2 regions of the Rothia sp. 18CD1-1 genome follow, and region 2 is predicted to be linked to the other one. Evidence: predicted binding sites of a transcription regulator. Region 2 holds the regulator's gene; the other holds the start of a gene.
The links. Region 2 encodes LexA, which represses DNA repair genes until DNA is damaged. Its sites were predicted from a motif close to TCGAACANNTGTTCGA; they were not measured.

Region 1: uvrA (excinuclease ABC subunit UvrA) is a predicted target of LexA. The motif match lies at 7,811-7,826, and genes of this name have one in related genera.

Annotation. Positions count from the first base shown of each region.
Region 1 is NZ_JBUZLI010000008.1:152,650-163,564, forward strand. Features, by position in the region: gene ACS1BR_RS07730 (helix-turn-helix domain-containing protein) at 1-46, shown strand, start outside; gene ACS1BR_RS07735 (hypothetical protein) at 48-623, shown strand; gene ACS1BR_RS07740 (DEAD/DEAH box helicase) at 671-3,277, opposite strand; gene ACS1BR_RS07745 (formate--tetrahydrofolate ligase) at 3,407-5,116, shown strand; gene dld (D-lactate dehydrogenase) at 5,198-6,913, opposite strand; gene ACS1BR_RS07755 (MBL fold metallo-hydrolase) at 7,047-7,733, opposite strand; gene uvrA (excinuclease ABC subunit UvrA) at 7,851-10,733, shown strand; gene ACS1BR_RS07765 (HAD hydrolase-like protein) at 10,770-10,915, shown strand, end outside.
Region 2 is NZ_JBUZLI010000001.1:305,750-316,664, forward strand. Features, by position in the region: gene ACS1BR_RS01425 (class I SAM-dependent methyltransferase) at 1-512, opposite strand, end outside; gene hflX (GTPase HflX) at 637-2,253, shown strand; gene ACS1BR_RS01435 (ATP-dependent DNA helicase) at 2,253-4,310, shown strand; gene lexA (transcriptional repressor LexA) at 4,340-5,056, opposite strand; gene ACS1BR_RS01445 (LysM peptidoglycan-binding domain-containing protein) at 5,346-5,756, shown strand; gene ACS1BR_RS01450 (histidinol-phosphate transaminase) at 5,808-6,944, shown strand; gene hisB (imidazoleglycerol-phosphate dehydratase HisB) at 7,017-7,637, shown strand; gene hisH (imidazole glycerol phosphate synthase subunit HisH) at 7,637-8,323, shown strand; gene ACS1BR_RS01465 (hypothetical protein) at 8,323-8,493, shown strand; gene priA (bifunctional 1-(5-phosphoribosyl)-5-((5-phosphoribosylamino)methylideneamino)imidazole-4-carboxamide isomerase/phosphoribosylanthranilate isomerase PriA) at 8,515-9,252, shown strand; gene ACS1BR_RS01475 (SseB family protein) at 9,258-10,163, shown strand; gene ACS1BR_RS01480 (DUF1844 domain-containing protein) at 10,160-10,570, opposite strand.

The DNA.
Region 1 (10,915 bases), on a different contig from region 2:
CCAGATCATGAAAGAACTTCATCTACTGCTGGAAGAAGAGGTATAGCATGCTCGCCACCACGTATGTCATGCTAGGTATACTGCTACTACTATCAACTTTCTGGCTCACAACGCCAAAAATCACCGCTTTCAAAGCATGGACCCTGATTCTCCTGCTCTGCACGACAGTGCTCACATCATCCATCACACCGAGCGTGCAATCTCCCGCCTCAGAAATAGTTACAGCCTCGTCCATACTTCTCGGCGCGCTGGGAGGATCCACCCCCGCATCATACTTTGTGGGACTCCTCAAAGCCCACCCGGCCAACGAAGAACCAGCGGGGCAACAACTCACGGGACAACTCGGTTCTCTGGCAGTGAATGCACACCTGACAAAACCCCACACAAAAACAGAAGTGGCCGGCGGAGGCCGACTTATCGGCATCTTCGAACGCCTAGCCCTATCCCTGAGCTTGGCCGCCTCTCAGACGAGCACACTGGCAGTAATCGTTGCGGTCAAAGGTTTAGCCCGGTACCCAGAAATCAAAGCCGGCCAGCTAGCCTCCGAAAAATTTATTGTGGGCACCTTTGCCTCACTGCTGTGGGCAACCGGTTGCACAATGATTGCGATAAACCTGCGGTAAAACCCACAGCACAGGCGGAAACGAAGGCCACAAATATACCCGCCCCGCTAGACGGTTCCCACCGACTTCACGATCACAACCGGAGCACCCTCCTCATCCGAGGCCACCAGGTCAACCTCGGCGGCGATACCAAAATCGTGGTTATCGTCGGGGTCAGAGAAAATCTGGCGCACCCTCCACAGCCCGGGGTGCTCCCGCTGGTTATCATCGATCAGAACAAGATGAGGGGACCGGGCCTCAGCGTCGGTGTAGAGATCCTCGTACTCATCAAAATAGTCGTCCATGGCACGAGACCAGCGGTCAGCATCCCAACCGGAGCGCTCGCCGTCCAATTCACCTAAAGTGCGGTCACGCTCATCGGCAAAGAGCTCTACGCGGCGGAAAAGGGCGTTGCGCACCATGACCTTGAAGGCGCGGACATTATCGGTCACCTTGGGGGCTGAGTCGGCAAGGAGTTCTTCAAGGGAGTCTTGCACCGGGGTATCTTCTTCGCCGGCGGCCATACGTTCCCACTCGTCGACGAGAGAAGAGTCGGTTTGTCGGATAACTTCGCCTAGCCATTCGATCATATCGGTGAGGTCCTCCGTCAGCGCTGAGAGGGGGACAGTCTGGCGCAGGGCCCTGTAGGCGTCCGACAGATAGCGCAGCAGGATACCCTCGGAGCGTTCGAGCCCGTAGAACTGGACGTAGTCACTAAAGCCCATAGCGCGCTCGTACATATCGCGTACCACGCTCTTGGGCTCCACCTCGAACTCCCTCATGAAGGGGGCACCTGCCGAGTAGGTTTCAAAGGCATGTTCCAGCAGGTCTGCTAGAGGCCGGGGATAGGTAATTTTGTCGAGCTCCGCCATACGCTCGTTATAGTCAAGCCCGTCGGCCTTCATCTCGGCCAGGGCCTCAGATTTTATTTTCCTCTCCTGCAGCGTGAGCACCTGACGGGGGTTCTCCAGGGTCGACTCGATCACCGATACCGCATCGAGTGCGTAGGTCTCAGAGCCCGTATCTAGCAGGGAGAGAGAGGCCAGGGCAAAAGGGGAGAGCGGCTGATTAAGCGCAAAGTTCTCCTGCAGGGTAACGGTCAGGCGCACCGTTCGACCGAACTCGTCGGGGGTGCTCAGGCGCTCCACCACACCTGCATTGAGCAGTTCCCGGTAGATACCGATAGCTTTGCGTTTCAGAGCCCGCTGCTTGACGGGCGACTCATGGTTAGCGGTTAAAAAGAGCATGACAGTCTCAAAGGGATCGGCTTCACGCTGGAGCATATTGAGAATCATGGAGTGGGTTATCTGGAAGGAGGAGGTGAGCGGCTCGGGCTCAGCAGAGATCATCTGCTCAAATGTCTTCTCACTCCACGCCACAAACCCCTGCGGAGGTTTCTTCTTTTTACCGCGCAGCGACTGGGCCATCTTCTTCTCGTCGCCGTTAAATTTCTCGCGAGCCCTAGCCTCAAGACGGTCGTTTTCAATATCGTGCTCGGGGGCCTGAACCACCACATAACCGGCTGTATCAAATCCGGCGCGGCCGGCGCGGCCGGCAACCTGGTGAAATTCGCGGGACTTGAGACGGCGGGTACGCCGCCCGTCAAATTTAGAAAGAGCGGTCATGAGTACGGTACGAATGGGCACATTGATACCCACCCCCAGGGTGTCGGTACCGCATATCACTTTGAGCAGGCCGGCCTGGGCCAGTTGCTCGACCAGACGGCGATACTTGGGGAGCATACCGGCATGGTGGATACCGATACCGTTTTTGATGTATTTTTGTAAAACCTTGCCAAAGCCCGCCGAATAGCGGAATCCGGCGGTCAGCTCGTTGATGCGTTCCCGCTCTTCCTTGGACGCAATGGCCAAACTCATCAGCGATGCGGCGGTATTGATGGCTTGCAACTGGGAAAAATGCACAATATAGACCGGGGCCTGGTGGGTCGAGACCAGCTCATCTACCTTCTCCACCAGGGGCTCACGGGAATAAGCGTAGTTAAGCGGAATAGGGCGGGTTTCGCTGGCTACCAGAGAGGTCTGCCGCCCGGTTAGCTCGGTCAGCTCGCGTTCAAAGCGGGTGGTATCACCCAGGGTCGCGCTCATCAGCAGAAACTGTGCCTGCGGTAGGTCAAGCAGAGGAACCTGCCAAGCCCAGCCACGCTGGGGATCAGAATAGAAATGAAACTCATCCATGACCACCTGCCTCAGATCGGCGTTCTCCCCTTCACGCAGCACAATATTGGCCAGGATCTCGGCCGTACAGCAGACAATGGGGGCAGTAGAGTTAATGGAAGAGTCACCGGTCACCATACCAACATTCTCGGCACCAAAAATCTCCACCAGGTCAAAAAACTTCTCGCTCACCAGCGCCTTAATGGGGGCCGTATAGTAGGAACGCTGTCCGGTAGCCAACCCCGCACAATGAGCGGCGACAGCCACGATAGATTTACCCGAACCCGTCGGGGTGGCCAGCACAACGTTACCCCCCGACGCAATCTCCATAACAGCCTCATCCTGGGCAGGGTAGAGCTCCATGCCTTGTGAGGCAACCCAGGCCAGAAAAGCCTCGTAAATCTCCTCGCCTGTCAGCGGATTAGAGGCAAAATCACCGCGAAAATAGCGGCGAGAAGGATCAGCAAACCCCGGATCAAGAAACTCAAGAATATTTTTCATGGTGCCACCAGTCTACCGGCCGCCACACCGTGCGTGTCAGGAGACAGAGAAAAGAAGAGATCAGCCACCCCCAATTGCTAGAGTAGGTAACGGAGATAACAACCACTCCACAGTCCAAAGGAGCACATCATGGGAAAAACCTTCCCCACCGACCTCGAAATAGCGCAGGCCACCGAGCTAGAACCCATCAGTCGGATCGCCGCCGAGGCAGATATCCCAGAAAACCGACTAGAACCCTACGGCACATACGTGGCTAAGGTACTCCTCGACGAAACCACCACGGCAGAAACCGCCCTAGCAAAAGGCAGCAAATACGTGGTGGTCACCGCCGTCACCCCCACCCCGCTCGGTGAGGGCAAAACAGCCACCTCGGTCTCTCTAGCCCAGGGTATGGCGCACACCGGGCGTAAAGCAATGCTGACCCTGCGCCAACCGTCCATGGGACCCACCTTCGGTATCAAAGGAGGAGCCGCCGGCGGCGGATACTCACAAATTGTCCCCATGGAAAAACTCAACCTCCATCTCACCGGCGACTTCCACGCGGTCACCGCAGCACACAACCTCCTTGCCGCCATGATTGATAATCACCTCCACCACGGCAACGAACTCAACATCGATACCCGCAACATATCCTGGCGTCGAGTGCTCGATATCAATGACCGATCCCTGCGCAACGTCATTATCGGACTGGGCGAACGCATGGACGGTGTGCCGCGCGAAACGGGGTTCGACATCACCAGTGCCTCCGAAATCATGGTGATTCTCTCCCTAGCAACCAGCTTCGATGACCTCCGTACCCGCCTGGGTAAAATCGTGATCGGCTACAACACGTCGGGTAAGCCCGTTACCGCCAAAGACCTCAAAGCCGATGGCTCACTCGCGGTCATTCTCGCCGACGCCATCAACCCCAATCTGCTTCAAACCCTCGAGCACACCCCCGCACTCATTCACGCCGGTCCCTTCGGCAACATTGCCACCGGAAACTCTTCCGTCGTCGCCGACTACGTGGGGCTAGAATACTCCGACTACGTCATCACGGAGGCAGGCTTTGGGGCAGATATGGGAGCCGAACGGTTCTTCAATGTCAAATGCCGTGTATCGGGACTGAAACCCGATGCCGCAGTACTGGTGGTCACCGTGCGCTCACTCAAGTCTCATTCGGGGCTTTACAAGATTGTCCCGGGCAAACCCCTACCCGAGCAGATGCTCCGGGAATCACCCGAAGACGTGATGGCCGGTGCAGCCAACCTCAAGAAACATATTGAGATCGTGCGCGGTTTTGGGGTGCAACCTGTGGTGGCCATCAATGCTTTCCCCACCGACTTTGATTCTGAACATGCGGTGATTCGCGAGATTGCCGAGCAGGCCGGTGCCCGCGTGGCGATTCATCGAGGTGTTGCTGAAGGCGGTGCCGGTACCACCGAGTTAGCTGATGCTGTTGCCGAAGCCTGTGAGGATAAGAGCGAGCTGGTATACACCTACAGCGACGATGATTCGCTGGAGACCAAAATTGAGAAAGTCGCTACCGGAGTGTACGGTGCGGACGGTATTGAGATCGCACCGGTTGCCCGTAAACAGCTCTCCCGTTTTGAGGAGCTGGGTTATGGCAAACTGCCGGTGGTGATCGCTAAAACCCATCTTTCGATTTCTTCTGACCCGGCCCTTAAAGGGGCACCCACCGGCTGGACTCTGCCGGTGCGGGAGGTACGCTTGGCTGCGGGGGCGGGCTACGTCTACGCTATCTGCGGTACTATGCGGACCATGCCGGGGCTGGCTAAATCGCCGGCGGCAGAGCGTATTGGCTTTGACGACGACGGTAAAATGGTGGGACTCTTCTAGCCCTACTGCGTGCGGTGAAGGGGGCCCTCCTGGGCGAGGACCCCCTTTCACCGCGGGGAACGGTAGGCGGGTTCGATCCCGCTACGCCCAGTTCTTTCGGGGCGAGGTGCCACCGATACCGGCATTGAAGGTGTTGGTCGGATCGAGCTCTTTGAAGTGCTCGACCATGTCCTCGGGCATACGGTAGAGACGCCCGTAGTTGTGCTCTGCCGGCAGCTTCGCGCCGCGCGCTTCAAGCAGCTCCTGAATCCGATCGTGCAGTTTCTCCGGGTCAACACCCTTTTTAGCGACGTAGTCCTGGTGCATGACGTGGCAGAAGAAATGACCGTAGTAGGCGGTCACATCCAGCTGGTCGGCGAGTTCCCGGGGGAGTACCTCGAGCCAGTCCCAGTCATCGCGGCGTAGCGCCACATCAATCGGAATCAGCCCGGAGATGCGCTTGCGTTTCATGCTGGCGTAGCGGGTTGCGGCGCTGGCGGCACCGAAACGGTTTAACGACGCACTTTTTTCTTCGTCTTTCGTGCACACAAAGAAATCACCCTCGTGCTCGGGGTCGGCAAAGAAATCCCCGAGTATTTTTTCGCTCTCACCTGCCTGAGCGGCGCTGACGGTGAGGAGCAGGTGATGCTCAAAGCGGTTGCGATACTCTCTCAGTCTCTGGGGCAGCTGGTTGGGTACCAGGTTAAACACGGTCTGCGAGACCGTATCGGCAAAGGTCGGGCCGATACCCGGAATCTTACTGAAAACACCGTTGGCCCAGGTTTTGAAAGCGAACATGCGGGCCTGTAAACCGGGGCTCATATACTTCAGAAAAACATAGGTGTCTTTACCGTATTTCTCGGCCAAATCGAAGGCGCTGCGGCCCATGTACTCGCCCGAAATCGGTAGCGGCATATCAGCTGTCAGGAATGCGCGACGAATTTCTTCAAGCTCCCGCGGGCTGCGAGTGCCGATGTAAAACGTAGTGGGGTTCTGCTCCATCGGGAAGGTGCGTGTACGCACGGCAAAAACCATGATTTTCCCGGCTGAACCTGATGCCTCGAACAGGTAGTCGGGGTTGGCGTTGTAGCGTGCCGGGGTCGGTTCCAGCTTGCGCAGGTGCTCAGCATATTCGGTCTCGCTGCTGTCGGCGGGAGCCGGGGTCACATCGGCAGGTGACCAGTCGCCGCGTTGTAGGCGGTCGAGGGCAACTTCGGGGTCATCCCCGAGCTCGATACCCAGGTGGTTGACGAGTTCTACCCCACCCCGGTCGGTGACACGGGCGTATATGGCTTCGCGGGTGAAAGCCGGGCCCTTGCGGATCTGACTGCCGCCGGAGCTGTTGGCAATACCGCCGATCACTGATGCGCCGATAGAGGTTGATCCAATAACCGAGTGCGGCTCACGCCGGTACGGGGCGAGTTCTTCGGTGAGGTGCGTCAGCGTGGTACCGGCGAGCGAGATGGCTTCGCGGGCATCATTGATGAGGTACACCCGGTTGATGCGGTGGGTTGAGATCACCACGACGGGGCGGTCATAGGGTTGAAAGCCCGGCCCAGAACCGCCGGTTAAACCGGTGTTTGAGGCCTGGATAATCACCATGACATCGCTGTCAACACAGACCTGCAAAGACTTCCACATCTGAACCAGTGTGGAAGGACGCAACACGGCTAAGACGGGGCCCCCACCAAAACGGTAGCCCCTGCTGTAGGGCATGGTTGCCCGCTCTGATGTGAGCACGTTTTCTGCACCAACAATATTCTTGAAAACTTCGAGTACCCGGTGTTCTGCGCCCGTTGTTTTGTGGGGAGAAGTCATCTCAAATCTTCCTATCAGTAGTTGCTTTCGCCTCGGCCAAGCGGTAAGGCCACTGCGTGGAGGATGGGTTCACTAGTCATCTTCTGACGCCGAATACGAGCTGTCAAACGGACGGGGCGCAGGCCGGAGGGGTTTACCAGCCCCGCTCCTTCCACGTGGGCAGGTGGGGGCGCTCGATACCCAGGGTTGTTGGGCTGCCGTGGCCGGGCAGCACGAGGGTGTTGTCGTCAAAACGGTCAAAAAGCCGATCGGATACATCGGCGAATAGCCGCCTAAAGTCCCGTAGCGAATCGGTCTTACCCACGCCACCGGGAAACAGCGAATCGCCCGAGAAAATCACGGTGGGTGTTGCGTCAAGGCCCCGAAGCACGTAGGCCATAGAGCCCGCCGTATGGCCCACCAGCGCGACAGCCTCCAGGGAAAAATCTTTAAAGTCAAAAACCTCACCGCCGTCTATAGGCGTGGAAACCTCTACATTTTCCTGAGACCTGATGAGCTTGAAGTCTGCCCGCCCCGCCACGGTGCGCACACCGTAGTGGTGCGCCACCTGTCTCAGCGCCCTGATATGGTCCCAGTGCCCGTGCGTGGTCAGTACCGCAACCGGCCCTTCCGGCTCTCCGTTTCCCGAAAAATCATGTTCCAGGGTGGCGCTGATAAACCTTTGAAGTTCGGTAAAGGAATCGGCGGCATCAATAATTACCTGCTGTCCACTGGATTTGCCGGTGAGAAGATAAACATTGTTTTCCATCTCGGAGACGGAGATAGACCGCACCGTTAGCTGCCGATTATTTAAAAATAGCTGATCTGAAAGGCTGCTCATCTTTCACAGTTTAGGGGGCAATTGTGCCCGTAGCCAACACCACGGCAGAGCGTAGGTGCACAGGTGGTCTGCGGGCATAGAATATATTTTCGAACATACCCGATGCGAAGGAAGACGATGTCCCACAACTTTGCTGCAACCGGCTCTCGAGACCTCGCCCAGGTGCGGGTACAGGGTGCCCGCGAAAACAACCTCAAAAACGTTGATCTCACTATCCCCCGAGACGCAATGGTGGTTTTCACGGGTCTTTCGGGGTCGGGTAAATCGTCGCTTGCCTTTGACACCATCTTTGCTGAGGGACAGCGTCGCTACGTGGAGTCGCTGTCTTCCTATGCCCGCATGTTTTTAGGACAGGTGGATAAACCCGACGTTGATTTTATTGAGGGCCTTTCACCGGCGGTCTCGATCGACCAGAAATCCACCTCAAAAAACCCGCGATCCACCGTGGGTACCATCACCGAGATCTACGATTATATGCGTTTGCTCTGGGCCAGGGTGGGTCGCCCGCACTGCCCGGTCTGCGGCCAAAAAATTTCTCGGCAAACACCCCAGCAGATCGTTGACCAGCTCATGGGCCTTCCCGAGCGTACCCGTCTACAGGTGCTAGCTCCTGTGGTCTCGGCACGGAAGGGAGAATTTACAGACCTCTTTAAAGACCTCACCACACAGGGTTTTTCGCGCGCCCGTGTGGACGGCGAACAGGTGCAGCTTGCCGACCCCCCCACACTCGCCAAACAGTACAAGCACACCATTGACGTGATTGTTGACCGTATTGTTATTAAGGAGTCGGTGCAGCAGCGTCTGACTGATTCTATTGAGACGGCGCTGAATTTGGCCGAGGGCAGGGTGCTCATTGACTTTGTTGACCGGCCGGCTGATTCGCCCGAGCGCACCCGCAGCTTTAGCGAACATCTTGCCTGTCCCAACAATCACCCGCTACAGATCGATGAGATTGAGCCCCGTGCCTTCTCCTTCAACTCGCCTTTTGGGGCCTGCCCCGAATGCGACGGTATCGGCTCAAAATTGCAGGTTGATGAAGACCTTGTGATACCTAACCCGGATCTGTCTCTGGGGCAGGGGGCAATAGCTCCCTGGTCGCTGGGCAAAGCAACTAGCGAATACTGGTTGCGGCTGCTTCAGGGCCTGGCCGAGGAACTAGGTTTTAGCCTGGACACTCCCTGGAAAAATCTTCCGGCGAAAGCCAAGAAGGCTATTTTGCGGGGTAAAGATTTTAAGGTGACCGTCTCCTACCGCAACCGCTTTGGCAGAGAGCGCCGTTATACCTCGGGGTTTGAGGGAGTCTACGCGTACATTAAGCGTAAACACGAAGAAACCGAATCGGACTGGTCGAAGGACCGCTATGAGCAGTACATGCGCAATGTTGCCTGCTCTGCCTGTCACGGTGCCCGGCTCAACCCCACCATTTTGGCGGTTAAAGTGGGAGGCTCCTCCATTGCGGAGGTCACCGAGATGCCCATGCGTGAATCTTTACGGTTTATGAGGTCTCTTCAGCTCACCGACCGCGAAGCGCAGATCGCTGAGCTGGTGCTCAAAGAAATAGACGCTCGTTTGCAGTTCCTTCTTGATGTGGGGTTGGACTACCTTACCCTGTCGCGACCGGCAGCCACTCTCTCCGGCGGCGAGGCTCAGAGAATCAGGCTCGCCACCCAGATCGGTTCGGGCCTGGTGGGTGTGCTCTATGTGCTGGATGAGCCCTCCATCGGTCTGCACCAGCGCGATAACCGCCGGCTGATCGAAACCCTCACGAAGCTGCGGAATATGGGTAACACCCTCATCGTGGTTGAGCACGATGAGGACACCATGAAAGAGGCGGACTGGATTGTTGATGTGGGGCCAGGTGCCGGTGAACACGGTGGTCAGGTGGTTCACTCGGGTACTTATGCCGAGCTGTTGAACAACGAAAACTCTATTACCGGTGACTATATGGCCGGTCGCCGCAGCATAGAGATTCCTTCTCGACGCCGCACTGTCGATAAAAAGCGGCGGGTGAAAGTGGTGGGCGCTAAAGAAAACAACCTTAAAAATATAAGTGTCGCGTTCCCTCTGGGAGTCTTTACCGCGGTAACCGGGGTGTCGGGTTCGGGTAAATCAACCCTGGTCAACGAGATCCTCTACACCGCGTTGGCCAACAAGCTCAACGGTGCCCAGCAGGTGCCCGGAAGACACAAGAGCATTGAGGGGCTTGAACACCTTGATAAGATCATCCACGTTGATCAGTCGCCTATTGGGCGGACTCCTCGCTCGAACCCGGCAACCTACACGGGGGTTTTTGACCATATTCGTAAGCTTTTTGCCGAGACCGCTGAGGCAAAAATGCGCGGTTATCAGCCCGGCAGGTTTTCTTTTAACGTCAAGGGCGGCAGATGTGAGGCATGCTCCGGTGACGGCACGCTGAAAATTGAGATGAATTTTTTGCCCGATGTCTACGTGCCCTGCGAAACCTGCCACGGTAAGCGCTATAACCGTGAAACCCTGGAGGTCAAATACAAGGGTAAATCGATCGCCGATGTGCTAGAAATGCCGGTTGAAGAAGCCGCCGATTTTTTTGCGGCCTTTACCCCTATCTCCCGCCACCTCAACACTCTGGTCGATGTTGGCCTGGGGTATATCCGGCTGGGGCAGCCGGCCACCACCCTGTCGGGGGGTGAAGCCCAGCGGGTGAAACTTGCCTCCGAGCTTCAGAAACGCTCCAACGGCAGGTCCATCTACGTGCTCGACGAGCCCACTACCGGCCTGCACTTCGAGGATATTCGTAAGCTGCTCAAGGTCTTGCAGGGGCTGGTTGATAAGGGAAATACGGTGCTCACTATCGAGCATAACCTCGATGTTATTAAGTCGGCCGACTGGATTATTGATATGGGGCCCGAGGGCGGCGACGGGGGCGGCACGGTCATCGCCCAGGGTACGCCCGAGCAGGTTGCCGGTGTCCAGAAGTCATACACCGGGGCTTTTTTGAGGGAGATTTTAGCCTCCCGGTAAACTGATAATCTGACCAGCGTGAGGGAGAGGAACGGTATGATTTCTGCGGTCCTGTGGGATGTGGACGGTACCCTGGTCGACCCGGCGTCGGCTATCACGGGCGGGATGGCCGACGCCCTGGAGGCCCATGGCTATCGGCGGCCCAGTGAGGCTGAGATGCAGAAGTTTGTGGGGCCCCCGGT
Region 2 (10,915 bases):
TGCAGAGAATCTGCCCCCAGGTTTTTCTGCACCACGAGGTATGCCTGACCGGCGGGAGCCAGACGCGGTATCCAGGTCCGTAAAATTGTGTGAAGTACCTGTTTACCCACACGGATGGGCGGGTTAGACCAGATGGTGTCGAAGGTGAGAGACTCATCCACCTCATCGGGATGGTGGACTTCCACGCCGGTGAGCCCCAGCCGGGCAGCATTGCTGCGGGTGAGACGGGCGGAGCGGCCATTGACCTCCACGCCCACCACCTTTGCCCGCGGTAGCTTGAGGGCGAGAGCGAGGGTCAGCGGCCCCCAGCCGGTGCCAATATCCAGCACCGTCTCACCCCGCGGCTGCGGCACCTTCTCCAGCAGGATTGCGGTTCCCTTATCGACCCCGGCGGGGCTGAAAATACCGGCGGCAGTCTCCACGGTCACCGTCTTCCCCGCGAGGTCAACCTCAACCGGGCGGGGGCGAAAATCACCGGAGGGGTCAGAAGAAAAATAATGCTGCGCAACCATAGAAACCACTCTACTGCCGCCCACAGCGGCCCACCGGCAGAGACCGACTCGCTGTGAGAAAAACCGCCCCCGCGGATAGACCGGCACAGATAACATAGATCAAAGTACAGCGTGAAAGGAATGAATGGGCACCCCTGAAAACAAGACCACAGCAACGGCGGGTCAACAACCCAGCGACGAACTCTTACGAGAAACGGTTGACCGCGTTTTGGGTCGCTCGACCGCCCAGCCACACAGGCACAGCGTACTCGAAGAAAGGGCCCGCGAACTCTCGAGTGACACCCCCGAATATTCGATCCACGACGGTGACCAGGAAGACCTCGCAGACCGCCGCGCCCTCCGCCGCGTATCCGGGCTCTCCACAGAACTTGAAGATATCACCGAGGTTGAGTACCGCCAACTGAGACTGGAACGGGTGGTACTGGCCGGCCTCTGGACCGAGGGCACGGTTGAGGAAGCAGAGAACTCTCTGCGTGAACTGGCTGCCCTGGCGGAGACCGCCGGCTCCGAGGTACTCGACGGTATTGTGCAGCGCCGGCTCAAGCCCGACCCAGGAACGTTTCTCGGCTCGGGTAAAGCGCTAGAACTCAAAGATATTGTGACCGCGCACGGTGCCGATACCGTGATCGTTGACTCGGAGCTGGCGCCTTCCCAGCGTCGCGCCCTGGAGGATATTGTCAAGGTCAAGGTGATTGACCGCACCGCGCTTATCCTCGACATTTTTGCCCAGCACGCTAAATCGCGGGAAGGTAAGGCGCAGGTGGAGCTGGCCCAGCTCGAGTACATGCTGCCGCGTCTTCGCGGCTGGGGCGAATCTCTTTCTCGGCAGGCTGGCGGGCGCGCAGCCGCCGGTGAGGGTATCGGTTCCCGCGGCCCCGGCGAAACCAAGATAGAGATGGACCGGCGGAGGCTACGCGCCCGCATGGCAAAGCTTCGCCGCGAGATTGCGGCCATGGAACCGGCACGCCAGACCAAGCGTCTCAACCGCCGCCGTCACCGGGTACCCTCGGTGGCTATAGCCGGCTACACGAACGCGGGTAAATCGTCGCTGTTGAACAGGCTCACCGACGCCGGTGTGCTGGTTGAGAACGCGCTTTTTGCTACCCTCGACCCCACCGTGCGCAGGGCCCAGACCCCCGACGGTGTGGGCTACACACTCTCTGACACCGTGGGGTTTGTTCGCTCGCTGCCCACCCAGCTGGTTGAGGCTTTCCGCTCCACCCTTGAGGAGGTGGCTGATGCCGACCTCATCGTGCACGTGGTTGATGGCTCCCACCCCGACCCGGAGGGGCAGATCAGGGCTGTCCGTGAGGTGTTTGCAGAGGTGCAGGCGCAGAATATTCCCGAGATCATTGTGCTGAATAAGGCCGACACCGCAGATCCTTTGACGGTGGCGAGGGTGCGTCAGCGTGAGGCGCACACGGTGGTGGTTTCTGCTCGTACCGGCGATGGAATTGACGAGCTGAAACAGCGTATTGCTCGAATGATTCCGCGGCCCTCCGTGGAGGTACATCTTCTGGTGCCCTATGACCGCGGTGGGGTAGTTTCGCGCCTGCACGAGTGGGACGCGGAGATTCTTGACACAGCGTTTGTGACCGACGGCACCTATGTGCGGGTGCTGGTTCGCCAGGAGGCGGTGGCTGAGCTCGCCGAGTTCAGCGTGGACGGTGAGCTGCTGGAGCTGCTGCAACCGGAAATTGACGAGGCTGTGCGTACCGGGGCCGTGGAGACCACCCGCTGATGAGTGGGAACCAGAGGAGGGCCGGAGAGGTGCAGGCCCCCACCGGCAGCGAACCGGAGACCCTGCCGGGGGCGCAGCCGGTGGTGAAGCTGCTGGATACCGCCGTGCAGAAGAGCGGAGGGCAGATACGGGCGGGCCAGCGGATGATGGCGGCGCGGGTAGCGCAGGCCTTTGAGCTGAACCAGCATCTGCTGGTTCAGGCCGGTACCGGCACGGGTAAGTCTTTGGGGTATCTGGTTCCGGCCCTGCACGCCGCCCGCGGCAGTGAGAAGCCGATTGTGGTTGCGACGGCAACCCTGGCCCTGCAATCGCAGATCGTTAACAGGGATATTCCGCGTTTGCTGGAGTCTCTGGCCGATGAACCCGAGTCGGAGATGGAGGTGGCGGTGCTCAAGGGACGTAATAACTATGTTTGCCTGCACAAGGTGGCCGGCGGTTACCCCGAGGAGGAACAGGAAAGTCTCTTTGGCCGTGATGTGAGCGGGGAAGTTGGCAGGCTGGGCGAGGAGATGGTGCGCCTGCGCGCCTGGGCACAGACCACCGACTCGGGGGATAGGGACGAGCTGATGCCGGGCGTTTCCGACCGCGCCTGGCAGCAGGTTTCGGTTTCAGCCTCGGAGTGCTTGGGTAAGCGCTGCCCGCTGGTGGAGTCTTGCTTGAGCGAGCAGGCTAGGGAGCGGGCGGCGAACGCCGATATTGTGATTACCAACCATGCCCTTTTGGCCATTAACGCCTTTGAGGGAATCGGGGTGCTTCCCGATCACGAAATAGTGATTATCGATGAGGCACACGAGCTGGTTGACCGGGTGACCGGGGCGGTGACCGGCTCCCTGTCCGCGCTCATGGTCTCGACCGCCGCACGGCTGGTGCGCAAAAATACCGCTGCCAACCATGAGCCGCTGGAGCAGGCTGCCCGAGCCCTGGACAGTTCTCTGGACGGTGTGCCGGCCGAACTTTTGCCCGCAGGTTTACCCGAGCGTGTGCGTAGCGCGATGGAGGCTGTGCGCGATGCCGGCCGCGCAGCGCTGTCCGACACAAAAAGCGATGCTAAAGATGCTGATGCCGGCCGGCAGATGGCGCGGGCTAAACTCACCGAGATCGTGGACCTTGCCACACGGATACTGGAGGCCGATGAGAGGTTTGAGGCGGTGTGGGTTTCCCGTTCCGGCTCCTGGGAGCAGGGGCGGGGATATGTTCCCGCTGCCGACACGGATCCGGCAACTCTCACCATTGCACCGCTGTCTGTTGCCGCCCGCCTGCGGGAGGGGCTTTTTGAGGGACGCAGCGTGGTGCTCACCTCGGCGACGCTGGCCCTGGGCGAGTCCTTTGACCATGTTGCCGGTGCACTGGGTTTGCAGGGTTCAGGTGCTCCCCGGTGGCAGGCTGTCGATGTCGGTTCCCCCTTTGACTATCCCCGGCAGGGGGTGCTGTACCTGGCGGCCGATCTTGAGAAACCGGGGCGCGGTATTTCACAGCAGCAACTTGATCGGGTAGTGGACTTGGTCAAGGCTTCCGGTGGCGGGGCCCTGGGTCTTTTTTCCTCGCGGCGGGCGGCAGAGGAAGCCGCAGCCTATGCGCGGGATAAGACGGAGTTTAGGGTGCTGGTGCAGGGGGAGTCGTCTCTGCGCGCACTGGTGGCAGAGTTTGCTGAGGATAGCGCCTCCTGCCTTTTTGGCACAATGAGCCTGTGGCAGGGTGTGGACGTTCCGGGGGATTCGTGCCGGCTGGTGATCATCGACAGGATTCCTTTCCCCCGCCCCGACGATCCGCTATCGGCGGCACGCACGCGCGCCGTGGCCCGGGGCGGGGGCAACGGTTTTATGGCGGTTTCTGCCTACCGTGCAGCGGTACGAATGGCCCAGGGGGCCGGGAGACTGATTCGCACCACGTCAGACCGCGGGGTGGTTGCGGTTCTCGACTCCCGGTTGGCCACGGCCCGCTACGGAAACTACATTGTGGGCGCGCTCCCACCGTTTTGGCGGACCGGCAATACCGAGACCGTGCTGGCGGCCCTGCGGCGGCTGGCCGCCAGCACGGACGGGGAAGAAACTGGGTAGCCTTTTTAAAAAGAGACTACGCTGGTGAGCTAGAGGCTTCTGAGGACAGAGACGACCTTTCCCATGATGCTTGCCTGATCCCCGAGGATCGGCTCATAGCGGGTGTTCTGCGGTAGCAGCCAGGTATGGCCGTCCCGCTGGCGGAAGGTTTTTACCGTTGCTTCATCATCGAGCAGTGCGGCCACAATGTCCCCGTTGACAGCGGTGTTTTGGGAGCGGACTACCACCCAGTCGCCGTCGCAGATGGCCGCATCGATCATGGAGTCTCCCCTAACCTTGAGCATAAAAAGATCACCTTTGCCCACGATCTGGCGGGGCAGGGTCATCACATCTTCGATGGACTGCTCGGCCGTAATGGGGCTTCCGGCGGCAATTCTGCCGACGAGGGGGACCACCGCAAAGTCATCGGAGTCCTGTTCCAGCTGCGGAAGTTGGACGATGGCGGTACTACTCTCCTCCGTTTCCTCCTGCGGGGGGTTGAATTCGTCGGTGAGAAGCTCGATGGCCCGGGGGCGCTTTGAATCGCGGCGAATATAGCCCATGTCGGCTAGGCGGCCGAGCTGGTGGTCGACCGAGGAGAGGGAAGCTAGGCCCACCAGGTCGCCAATTTCGCGCATGGAGGGAGGGTAGCCGTAGGTGTCAATGAACGTGGCAATGGCGGACAAAATACTGTGCTGACGCGCGGTGAGGGGGCGTTTCTTTGGCTGACCTGTTCCCTGCACGGGACGAGTATTTTTTTCGCTCACGGTGTTCCCCTCGGTAGAAACTGCTTATCGTGTCAGACCCCCGGCGCACACTGGATGGTGCGCTAGCCTTCCTCGAAATGATGCTCGGGCGCGGCACCGAGAAAACCAAAAACACGGGTGTCCTAGTACAAGATTAGGGGACCGAGAGTGAAAATCCAAACATTTGTTCTAATTTCTGTCGACTGTATTCGAATTTTCTGGTAGAACATAAATACGGGTTTCGAATATAGGTTCGAAAAATGGTTCGAAATCTCACGCACACCACCTTGTAAGGAGAACTCTCATGAGCATGATGGCAGTACCTAGCCGGGTAGCAAACGTTAGCGGTAGCAGCCTTTCTCTGCGCGGTATCCGGAGGGCGAGGGATAGGCGGCGGCAGAAAACCTGGCATCTTACCCGCCGCGGCCGCTTCGTTTTTCGAGGCCTACCCCTGCTCACCCTTGCCACCCTCATTCTTCTGGGCGCTGTAGCCCTGGCTCACCCCGGTATGGCCCGGGCCGGAAACGATGAACAGAGCCAACCCGCCACCGCGCTGGTTACCGTTCGGGCGGGCCAAACTCTCTGGGAAATTGCCGGTCAGACCGCACCCACCCAGGATGTCCGCGATGTGGTCAATGAAATTATGGAGCTCAACGATCTCAGCTCGGTGTCGATCGTCAGCGGCCAGCAGCTTGAGGTTCCTCTGTATACCCAGCAGTAGCGGAGGCCAACACGGCGGTGAGATACGCTTCTCACCGGTAGACTGTTGAGCGTGACTGAACGACTTGAGAGACTCAGCCGGCTGCCGCTACGCGACGATCTGCGCGGCCGCTCTCCTTACGGGGCGCCCATGATCGACGTGCCTGTAGCCATCAACGTCAACGAAAACACCCACCCCCTCCCCGACGAGGTGGTGGACGCCATCTCTCGGGAGGTGGCCCGCGCCGCACAAACCCTCAACCGTTACCCAGACCGTGAATTCACCGCCCTGCGCGAAGAACTCGCCGCCTACCTGGGGAGCGGTCTTGGTGCCGAGAATATATGGGCCGCCAACGGCTCTAACGAGATTCTGCAGCAGCTCATGCAGGCCTTTGGTGGCCCTGGGCGCACTGTCCTTAGTTTTGTGCCCACCTACTCCATGTACCCGCTTTTAGCGGACGGCACCAACACGGCCTTTATCACCGGTCGTCGGGCAGAGGATTTTTCTCTGCCGGCAGAGTTGGCCCTTGAACAGGTCAGAGAATACAGGCCGAATATGGTGGTGCTGTGCTCACCCAACAATCCCACCGGAACGACCCTTGATCTCGCGGTGGTTGAGGCGGTTTATGAGGCCATGGCTGAACACAACGGAATCACGGTGGTCGACGAGGCATACGCCGAATTCGCCCGAGACCCCCGCAAGACCGCGCTCACCCTGCTTGCGGGCAGACCTCTTCTGGTGGTTTCACGCACCATGAGCAAGGCATTTGGGTTAGCCGGGGCCCGCCTGGGCTATTTTGCGGCCGATACGGCAATAGCCGACGCCGTGCGTCTGGTGCGCCTGCCCTACCACCTGTCTGCACTCACCCAGGCTACCGCGGTTGCTGCGCTGCGGCATCGGCGGCAGCTGCTGGCAAATGTTGACGATATCCGGGCCCAGCGGGACCGAATCGTTAAAAAACTCACGGACCTTGGGTTGCGGCCGGCACGATCAGACTCAAATTTTGTGTTCTTTGGTGGGCTCCGCAATGAAAAAGAGGCCTGGCAGTATTTGCTTGACCGCGGGATCCTGGTCCGTGACAACGGGATCGCGGGGCATCTGCGGGTTACCGCCGGTACCGAGGAGGAGACCACCGCCTTTTTGGAGAATCTTGAAAACTATGTGCGCGATAGCGGGGAGATAGAACACCGGCAGCCCAGCACGGGCTAGGGAATGGCCGGACATTTTCTTACCCGTGCTATAGGCTGTGGAACAGGAAAATGATAAACCCACGGGGGAAACATGGAAACAAGCACCGGGATCGGCCCGCGTCTGGCGCAGGCGAGCAGGGAAACCAGCGAATCGTCGGTGAGCCTCACGATTAATCTGGACGGCCGGGGAGACTCTGACATAGACACGAGTGTGCCCTTCTTCGATCACATGCTCACCGCCCTGTCGCGGCACTCGCTTATAGATATGAATATAAAATGCAGCGGAGACACCCATATTGATGTGCACCATACGGTGGAGGATACCGGTATTGTGCTGGGTCAAGCCCTGCGGGAGGCGCTGGGAGATAAAGCCGGAATTCGCCGCTTTGGCGAGGCCACCGTGCCGCTTGACGAGGCAATCGCCCACTGCGTGGTGGACATTTCGGGTAGACCCTACCTGGTGCACCGGGGTGAACCCGAGGGTTTTGAATACCACCTGATCGGCGGGCACTTTACCGGATCCATGGTTCGGCACGTGCTGGAGGCTATCGCGTATCACGCTGGAATATGCGTGCACATGACGGTTATGGGTGGCCGAGACCCCCACCATATTGCCGAGGCAGAGTTTAAGGCGCTGGCTCGTGCTCTGCGGCAGGCACTTGAGCCGGATCCGCGCCATACCGGTATTCCTTCTACCAAGGGGGCGCTCTAGTGGCGGGGAACGCGCAGCCTGCCGTTGTTGTGCTTGACTACGGGGCGGGCAATATCCGTTCGGCCGTGCGTGCCCTGCGGCAGGCCGGTGCCAGGGTGATTCTCTCCCACCGGGAAGACGACGTGCTGGCCGCAGACGGCCTGGTGGTTCCCGGGGTGGGTGCCTTTCATGCTGTGGTTGAGGGGCTCGAGAGGGTGCAGGGTTTTCGTCTCATTGGCCGCCGTGTGGCGGGGGGACGGCCCGTGCTGGGTATCTGCGTGGGTTTGCAGGTGCTCTTTGACAGGGGAGTTGAACACGGTATTGAATCGCGGGGAATGGGGGAGTGGCCCGGAACCGTTGAGCGGCTCAAGTCGGAGGTGGTTCCGCATATGGGCTGGAACACCGTGCAGCCGCCGCCGGGATCCACTCTTTTTCGCGGCGTAGAAAATGAGCGGTTCTATTTTGTGCACTCCTACGGGGTGCAGCGCTGGGACTTTGAACAGAACAGCGATTCTATGGCCCCGCCGCAGGTAACCTGGTCACACCACGGTGGCCCCTTTATCGCCGCGGTGGAGAACGGCCCCCTCAGCGCCACCCAGTTCCACCCCGAAAAATCTGCGGATGCGGGGATTCAGCTGCTCAGAAATTGGATATCAACCCTGCCTATCAGTGGCAGACTTGACCACCGTCTAGAGGAGGAGCGCTAGTGAGTACCGCTGTTTCGGGTTTGATTTTGATGACGTTCGGAGCCTTTTTTGTGGGCGGTGCCTGGTCGTTTCGCCAGCAGAAGCTGCCGGTTCCTGTGCAGGTTGTCATGGCGCTTGCCGGTCTTGCCGTGTTTGTCTACGGCGGATACATACTTTTCACCTACAACTGAGTTAGCGAGGTAGAGCACACCATGGTAGAGGATCGTTTAGAGTTACTTCCCGCTGTCGATATTGTCGATGGCCAGGCCGTGCGGCTGGTTCGGGGGGAGTCCGGTTCGGAGACCGGCTACGGGGACCCTCTTGAAGCGGCGCTATCCTGGCAGAGAGCCGGGGCACGGTGGTTGCACCTGGTTGATCTTGACGCGGCTTTTGGGCGCGGAAACAACACCGAGGCGCTTGCGCGGGTTGCCGAGCATACCGACATCAAGATTGAGGTATCCGGCGGTATTCGCGACGATGAATCCCTGGAACGAGCCCTATCGCTTCAACCGGCCAGGGTTAATCTGGGCACCGCAGCCCTCGAGGACCCGGAGTGGACGGCGAAGGTCATTTCCCGCTACGGGGAGAAAATCGCGGTGGGCCTAGACGTGCGCGGTACCACCCTTGCCGCACGGGGGTGGACCCGGGACGGCGGTGATCTCTGGGAGGTTCTGGACCGCCTTGAAGAGCAGGGGTGCTCCCGCTACGTGGTGACCGATGTGACCAAAGACGGTACTCTGCGGGGTCCCAATCTCTCCCTGCTGAGAGAGGTTGGGCGGCGTACCGCTAAACCGGTGGTTGCCTCCGGCGGTATTTCAAGCCTCGACGATATTCGGGCTCTGCGTGAACTGGTTCCTCACGGGGTGGAGGGCGCCATTGTGGGTAAGGCGCTCTACGCTCACAAATTTAGCGTGCGGGAGGCCCTGGAGGCTGCCGAGGGTCGGGCCTAGCGTGTATGGCTGAGAACAACTACGAAGATATGCGAACCGGTCTGCCCGAACCCGAACCGGGGTCAAGCCAGCTTCCCTCCCACATTCAAGCGCAGCTGGCAAGCGCCGGTGGAGTGACCGATACCGCCGGCCAGCCCTGGGCGGGGCGTAATCTGGGGGAGGGAACCAGCCACACCCACAGGTTTCCTGCCGATACCGGGGAAACATCTGCCGCGGTTGATGAAGCCTGTGCCCAATTTTTAGCGGGAGACATAGGCGAAGAAGACCTGGTAGGTGTGCTGGCGGGCAGCCGGGTTTTTGCCCCGGTGGTTGCCGAGGTCTCGCACGCGGTGATTACCGAAGAGGGACTGGTCACCGACAAAGAGTCGGATATGGCTCTGATCAGTATGACAGCCCCCGACGGACGGAGGGCACTGCCGCTTTTTACCGATGTTGAATCGCTGACAAACTGGCATAAGAAAGCGCGGCCGGTTGCCGCAGAAATGCGCCGGGCAGCGCTTGCCGCCGTGGAAGACGGCAACCAGCTGATTGTGGTTAATCCCGGACAGAACCTTACTTTTGTGCTGCGCCGCCCCGCGATGTGGGCCGTCGCCAGGGGACAACGGTGGATACCCTCCTATAAGGATCCTCGGGTGTCTGAAGAGCTAGAGCGGCTGGCTGCCGGTATTCCGGAGGTGGTGGACCTGCGCGCTGAAGCCGGGCAGGGTGTGGCGACGGTCAGCGGGGAGGGACAGCGGCTCACCGGTGGTGGCCCGGGGCCCGAACTTAAAATCACTGTCCGCCTTATTCCCTACCTCAACCGCCAACAGCTGGATACAACGATAGCGGTTTTTCAGCGCGCATTGGCTGCCAGCACGCTCGTCTCCGAGCGGGTGGACTCGGTGCAACTGGCGCTGGAGACAGCCGGCTAGAAGACCGGGCCGGTGAATTTTTCCCCGGGGCCCTGCCCCGGGGCGTCGGGAATGGTCGATGCCTCGCGGAAAGCAAGCTGGAGGGTGCGCAGCCCGTCACGGAGGGGCGCGGCATGCTGCGAACCTATCTCGGGTGCCGCCGCTGTCACAAAACCCGCCAGGGCGGTAATGAGTTTCCGTGCCTCATCCAGGTCTTTGAGGTCGTCGGCATTTTCTTCGGCTGCGAGACCGCACTTGACCGCGGCGGCGCTCATGAGGTGAACCGCCGCGGTGGTGATTACCTCAATGGCGGGGACTTCGGCAATATCGCGGATCTGATCGTTGACAGCCTCGAGGTGTTCGGCGGTGAGGTTCTGCTCGGTGTAGGAGGTTTGTCCGTCGAAACGAAAAGAGTTGTTATCAGTCATAGAACAAGAATCTCATACGGGTGGGGAAGGCGATAACTGAGACTGACGCGGACCCCTAGAAAATAGCCGCGACCACTCCGGCTGATCGGCTATTTTCCCCGACTAGGTCTTGAAAAATTCCCGGCCGACCGGTACAGTAGAAAACTGTCTGCAAGCGGAGGCTACTCCCACCCGCATCGACCGCGCCGTAAGGCTACCAAGGTTGTCGGGTTTGTAGGCTGGCTATCACCGCTAGAAGGCCGGCCACGAGATAAGCCTTTGCTTGCGTGCGCAAGCAAAGGCATTTTTTATGCCCTCTTGCGCCCCACACCAATCACGGGGAAACCCACTGAGCTAACAGGAGCT